Regions from separate parts of the Halomonas sp. TP35 genome, predicted to be linked through region 1. Evidence: riboswitches for the same ligand, from Rfam matches in the RefSeq annotation. Region 1 holds a riboswitch; the other holds the start of a gene.
The links. A riboswitch is a leader RNA that binds a small molecule or an ion and turns the genes downstream of it on or off. The one in region 1 is predicted to bind thiamine pyrophosphate.
Positions count from the first base shown of each region.

Region 1 (3,219 bases):
ATGGCCACATCGTAGCCCTCTTCGAGAAGATCCACGCGGCGGTCACTTAAATCCAAGCGTACATCTAGGCCAGGATACGCCACCATAAAGCGCGCTACCAGCGGGGAGAGGTGACGCATGCCAAAACTCATGGGGCCGTTGATGCGCAAACGGCCGCTTATTTCAGAAATACCGCTGCCTACGTCGGCGGCAGCCTCATCAAGCGCCTGTAAAATTGCTTGGGCATGCGCAAGGTAGCGCTCGCCCTCGGCGGTTAAATGCAGGCGTCGCGTGGTGCGCTGAATAAGCCGCACCCCGAGCGTCTCTTCAAGGGCCATGACAATGCGCGATACCCGCGTGCGGGAAAGATCCAGCGCCTCGGCGGCCCGCGTGTAGCTGCCAAGCTCGGCAACTTTCACAAAGGCGGCAATATGGTCGAGCTGGTTCATGGTCGAGCAAACGCCCGTGCGGCCTGGTAAGGGTCAGGCTGGCCACAAATGGCGGAGATAACCGCCAAGCCATTGGCACCGGCTGCAACGACCTGCTGGGCGTGATCAGCCTTTAGCCCGCCGATGGCCACGCTTGGCAAGGTGCAGGCCGCGGCTAGCTGAGCCAGGCCTTCAAACCCTAACGGTTTAGCATGGTCCTGCTTGCTTTGGGTGGCAAACACCGGGCCCAGGCCCACGTAGTCGAGCAGTGCCACGGGGGCTGCGTGAAGCTGCTCAAGGGTATTAATCGAAAGCCCGATGATTGCCTCTGGCCCCATGGCCGTGCGCGCCTCTTGAACCGCTGTATCGCTTTGGCCGACATGCAGCCCATCGGCGCCGCTTTGCAAGGCAACGTTCAAGCGGTCGTTAATCACCAGTGGTACCCCGCTACCCGCTAGGGCCGCTTTCAAGCGCTTGGCCTGTTCAATCATGTCGGTATCGCTTGCGTGTTTATCGCGCAGTTGAACAAAACTGACGCCGCCTTTGACGGCCTCAATAACGGTGCGCTCTAGCCCTGCGGCTTTACAGAGTTGAGCGTCAGTTACCAGATAAAGCGAAAGATCAAAACGCATTAGCCTTCCTCCAGCCCGGTAAACTGACGGACGTCTGTAGGTGTTAGCTGATACAAGGCGTCCAGCAGTGCTACCTGAAAACTGCCCGGGCCTGCCGCCTGTTGTCCAGCGCGGCTACCCGCGATAGCAAAGCTTGTAAGTGCGGCTAATGTGGCGTTCAAAGGAGCTTCGGGGCTGGCCGCTACAAAGGCAGCAACGGTGGCACTTAACGCGCAGCCAAGCGTAGTGACACGTGGCATAAGCGCGTGCCCGCCGCTCAGACGCCAGTGCTGGGTTCCATCGGTAATAAAATCCTGCACACCGGTCATCGCGACAACACAGCCCTGCTGCATGGCGAGGTTAATGGCGGCCTCACGCGCTTCATCCGTAGAGGCTGTGGCATCCACTCCTCGGCCCGCGTGGGTCAAGCCGGAAAGCGTCATGATTTCTGAGGTATTGCCACGGATCACGCTGGGCTTAAAAGCCAATAGCGTTTGTGAAAGCGTTTGACGGTAGTAAGTGGCGCCCACCGCAACCGGGTCCAATACCCAAGGCGTATTGCTCTCGTTGGCCGTTCTAGCGGCAAGCTGCATACCTTCTGCCCAGTGTGGTGAAGGCGTACCGATATTGATCGAAAGTGCCCCGGCCAAGCGAGTAAATTCAGCGACTTCCTCGATAGAATGCAGCATGGCAGGGGAAGCGCCGACAGCCAGCAGGCAGTTAGCTGTGCTGTTCATCGCCACAAAATTGGTAATACAGTGCACTAACGGTGTGGTGCGCTGTACAGCGGAAAGCGCGTCGCTCAGCGGGAGTGATGTCATGGCCACCTCACAGCGTAGATCGGGTGCGATGACACCGCGACTTCCTACGCCGGTATTATCCGGTTCAGGTTCTAAGGGTGCATCTCAGCTTGAGCGTCTCAAGCGCCCCTGTCGTCTGGCTACTATCCTTGCCTTGGGCGGTGCTGTAAAGCGCAGGCGATGGGTAAGGGGGAATCCGGTAGGGTAAACGGGGCTGGAATAATGGCTGTCCTGCCCTCATGGTATGTCATCACAACGGCATCATGCGGTGTGAAACGGTTAGCTATAAGCTTGTGCACGGTATGGTTTTTGTCAAAGATAACCGCTCAATCAACTCGTTTAGCAGATAATCCCATAAGGAGCCTAAGATGACATTGCAAGGTGAACAGCATAAAGGCGTTCGTCCGGCCCCTGCGCAAACCCAAGGGTTTCGCTTAAACCATACGATGCTACGGGCGAAAGACCCCGAGCGTTCATTGGCCTTTTACTCCCAGGTATTTGGCATGCAGGTACTGCGTCGGCTGGATTTTGAAGAGATGCAGTTTTCGCTCTACTTTCTGGCGAACCTGGAAGCCAGCGACCAGGTGCCGGAAGATACCCAAGCGCGTACGGCCTGGACCTTCAGCCAAAAGGGGCTGTTAGAACTTACCCATAACTGGGGCACCGAAGACCAGGACGATTTTGCCTACCACGATGGCAATGCCGAACCGCAGGGTTTTGGACATATCTGCTTTAGCGTGCCGGACTTGGAAGCGGCCCAGGCATGGTTTGATGAGCACGATGTGACGTTCATAAAGCGGGCAGACCAAGGCAAAATGCAGGGCGTCATTTTTGTGAAAGACCCGGACGGCTACTGGATCGAAGTTATCCAGGCCGACCTAATGGCGGCGATGGGCGACTGATATGGCACACCTGCTGTTTCGGCTGCGCTACGTTACCGATGAAGAAGCCATGGAAGTCCGCTCACTACTGGCAGAACATGGTTTTGATACCTATGAAACGCAGGCCGGTTTTTTCCGCTTAGGGGTGGATGCGATCTGGCTGCGTGATGAAACCCAGCGTGAGGCGGCCGAAGCAGCACTGGCGGTGTATCAAGCCGAGCGCTTCACCAAGGCTCGGCAAGCGCACGCCGAGGCCGTGAGCCAAGGCGATGCACCTACCTTATGGCGCCGCTTGGCGGCGCATCCCTTTCAGGTCACCCTGGTAATGGTGGCGGTCGTCATGGTGGCACTGCTTACGCTGCTACCATTTCTTGGCCTGACACGTTAATCAAGCCGCAGGTGCCCACGTTTTAAGTAGAGCTTGACCCCTTCGCTGCCCGCGCTAAGTTGGGGAGCGGCGCCGGGAGGGTAGCGACACCAACTGCCCGTCGGGTATTCGGTATCGCCGTCGCACAAGGTG
Region 1 covers NZ_JBQSUZ010000006.1:118,157-121,375, forward strand. Annotated here, with positions in the region: gene ACT3RU_RS09555 (LysR family transcriptional regulator) at 1-428, opposite strand, end outside; gene thiE (thiamine phosphate synthase) at 425-1,039, opposite strand; gene thiM (hydroxyethylthiazole kinase) at 1,039-1,839, opposite strand; TPP riboswitch at 1,864-1,959, opposite strand; gene gloA (lactoylglutathione lyase) at 2,187-2,720, shown strand; gene ACT3RU_RS09575 (DUF6164 family protein) at 2,722-3,087, shown strand; gene ACT3RU_RS09580 (cupin domain-containing protein) at 3,084-3,219, opposite strand, start outside.

Region 2 (3,219 bases), on a different contig from region 1:
TCGGTGAGGCGCGACAATGGATTGATGATATTGTGGATGCAGCAGGCCTGATGAAAGTGGGTCCTGGCACTCAACAGGATGCCGATTTAGGGCCGTTGGTATCGCCTGCCGCCAAGGAACGTGTGTTAGGTCTTATCGAGACCGGTGAAAAGGAGGGCGCAACGCTATTGATTGATGGGCGTAACTGCCAGGTACACGATTACCCGAAGGGCAATTTTGTGGGACCGACGTTATTTACCGATGTGACTGCGGAGATGACCATTTATCGTGAAGAGATATTTGGGCCGGTACTCTGCGTTGTCAACGTGGAAACACTTGACGAAGCGATTGCGTTTATTAATGCTAATCCTAACGGCAACGGCACGTCTATCTTCACGAATTCTGGCTGGGTGGCGCGACGCTTTGAAACTGATATAGACGTGGGGCAGGTGGGTATCAACGTGCCAATCCCGGTGCCGGTTGCCTATTTCAGCTTCACTGGCTCACGCGCTTCAAAGCTCGGCGATTTAGGGCCAAATGGCAAACAAGCGATCGCTTTCTGGACGCAAACCAAAACGGTAACGGCACGCTGGTTTGAGCCTGAAAACGTTTCAAGCGGTATCAATAGTACTATTGCATTAAGCTAACGCTTACTTACTAAGCAGTCACTGGCTCTTGCGGGGCCAGTGACGTTGTTGTACTCAAGGATTAAAAATCATTCAGCAGGCTTAAACTTTCTTCCAGCAGCTTTTCAATCGGCTTAAGTTGGCTTTCATGCAATACGAGTAGAGACGGCGCCTCTTTTGGTTGTCCGACAAGGGGCACTAAAAGGGCGAACTCACTCTCCTCTAGATGAAATTCATGAATTTCACGCGGGCCTAAGGCTGTTTGGCATTGGGAGCAGCGGTAGACATCGTCCTCGCCATACACCAACCGGTGATACATTTTAAAAAGCGTATAAAGTGCCAAGCCGCCTTCAAGCGCAGACCAGCGTGCGGGCGTTTTGGGTATATCGTCGGTGACCTCTTGCCCTTCGGCTTTGGCATCGGCGATCACATTTGCTAAAGGCATCGCCAAAATGGCAGGGTCTTCAGAGGGTAGCGGAGCGTTTTGCTTCGTGGCCTGGTCGAAGTCTTTTACCGCGCGCTTTACATCATCTAGCGTATTTAAAACGTAGTCAGCATGCTGTAAGTCGCCAGGCTCGCAGCTACCGTTCTCCCAGCCATGGATCACGCGTAGCGTCATGTCTCCTCGTGACATGGGGCGGGCCAGCAGCATATAAAGCATTACACGAACGTGAAGCTGGCGCTCATCGGTATTGTTTTCAAACGCACGGTAGGGGTCAGCAAACAGAGTATTGAGCCGCCCTTGCGTATGCTCCTTGGCTTCGGTGTATGACATAGTGGTTTCCTGTAAGCGCGTCGCTTATTCTCCTGTGCGACGCTTGTAACACTAATGTTTTATAACACTAATGGCGGTAAGCTACTTTTATTTTGTAATGCTTTGACTCAGTGTACAGCAGCTTTTGTTAGTCTAGACAACGTTGTAGCGAATGAATAGCAGAAGTAAACCGTTTTCCTGTTAGCTATTTAGCGGCTAGGATACGGCGCGAGTAGCCACTCATTTTGACGGTTAGCTCGCTTTACATCAGGATACACTCTCAATTCACTGTCGCCAGGGGAGCCACGTTGTGTGGCTGAGAATGCTATGACGCAGACCCTGGAACCTGAACCGGTTAGTACCGGCGGAGGAAGTGCGACATGCCATACCTAACGTCAGCCGTGCTGGGCGCGGCGCTCTGTTGCTTTGCATTTTTAGGCCTTAAAGCCCGTGGGCGTAAAGGCTCATTGGATGACTTTGTTAGCGCTCGTAATTCACAAACCAGCACCACGCTAGGGCTCTCTTTTGTTGCATCTGGTATGGGCGCCTGGATTTTGTTTGCACCGCCAGAAATTGGCGCTTTTATTGGCCCATTGGCCTTGGCAGGCTATGCCCTTGGCTCCTCACTGCCTTTTATCGTTCTTGGCTTTTATGGTCCGTCTATACGCCGGGCTCTCCCTGAGGGACGGAGCATCGCTGAGTTTGCCGAGGCGTGCTATGGGCGCGGAGTGCGCCACTGGGTAACGCTGGTTTCCGTGGTGTATATGGCCTGCTTTTTAGCTGCTGAATTAACCGCTATTGGAGCAATCACCTCACTGCTTTCTGATGTTCCGTCGAGCTGGGTGATTATTGGAGTAACGCTCACTACGTTGCTTTACACGGTAAGCGGTGGGCTACGCGCAAGCCTGGCCACTGACCGTTGGCAGGCATGGCTATTGCTTGCACTGTTAGTGGTGGTTTCCAGCGTCGCCCTTTGGCACTTGCCTGCCATGCCGAGTAGTGCGGCATGGCCCTCTATCGCCTCTTCTGATGCGCTTAGTGTTGCTCTAACGCTTGTCATTGCGGTTACCGCCGCGAACTTGTTTCACCAAGGCTACTGGCAGCGGGTATGGGCGGCACGTGATGACCACAGCTTGGCCCGCGGGGCTTGGATAGGAGGGATCGCCACGGTCATGATCGTTATGGTGATTGGCGGTTTGGGTATGCTTGCTGCCATGAACGGCGTTCCGCTGGGCGAACCGCCCATGCCTTTTTTTGCGCTGCTCAATAACGCGCCACCCTGGCTGGCTATAACAGCACTAGTGCTTGCCGTCACACTGGTGGCATCCAGCGTAGATACGCTACAAAGCGGTATTGCCTCACTGATAGTATCGCGCAGTGAACAGCCTGGCGTTTCCATAGCGCTCACACGCTGGATGACCGTTTTGCTTATGGTGCCTGTAGTGGTTGTCGCGCTTCAAGGTGTGTCTGTTTTACGTCTTTTTTTAATCGCTGATTTAGTCTGCGCTGCAACCGTGGTGCCCGTACTGCTGGGCTTATGGCGGCGCATGACGCCCCTTGCAGCTGTCGGTGGCGGCATGGCGGGCCTATTGGGTGCGATCTTGCCTGGGTGGGTTAGTCACGCCAGCATAAGTGAAGGGATAATGGCGGCAAGCTTTCCGAACAGTGTGCCCACACTAGCGCCGTTTCTAGGTGCGTTGTTAGCTTCCACGGTGGTGAGCGTGTTGTTAGCGTATTTAAGAACCCCCTGGAACCAAGGACAGTTATGATTCGCAGTATTTTGACTACCCCTGATGGCGAAACTCATGAAGGGAACGAAGAGCTTTTTGTAACATGGCAGAATACCCCTGACAGTCATAT
Region 2 covers NZ_JBQSUZ010000007.1:62,950-66,168, forward strand. Annotated here, with positions in the region: gene ACT3RU_RS10330 (CoA-acylating methylmalonate-semialdehyde dehydrogenase) at 1-626, shown strand, start outside; gene ACT3RU_RS10335 (hypothetical protein) at 688-1,380, opposite strand; TPP riboswitch at 1,646-1,750, shown strand; gene ACT3RU_RS10340 (SLC5/6 family protein) at 1,740-3,128, shown strand; gene corA (magnesium/cobalt transporter CorA) at 3,125-3,219, shown strand, end outside.
Region 2: it holds a riboswitch for thiamine pyrophosphate, as region 1 does, so the genes downstream of both, ACT3RU_RS10340 (SLC5/6 family protein) here and thiM (hydroxyethylthiazole kinase) in region 1, are expected to answer to the same signal.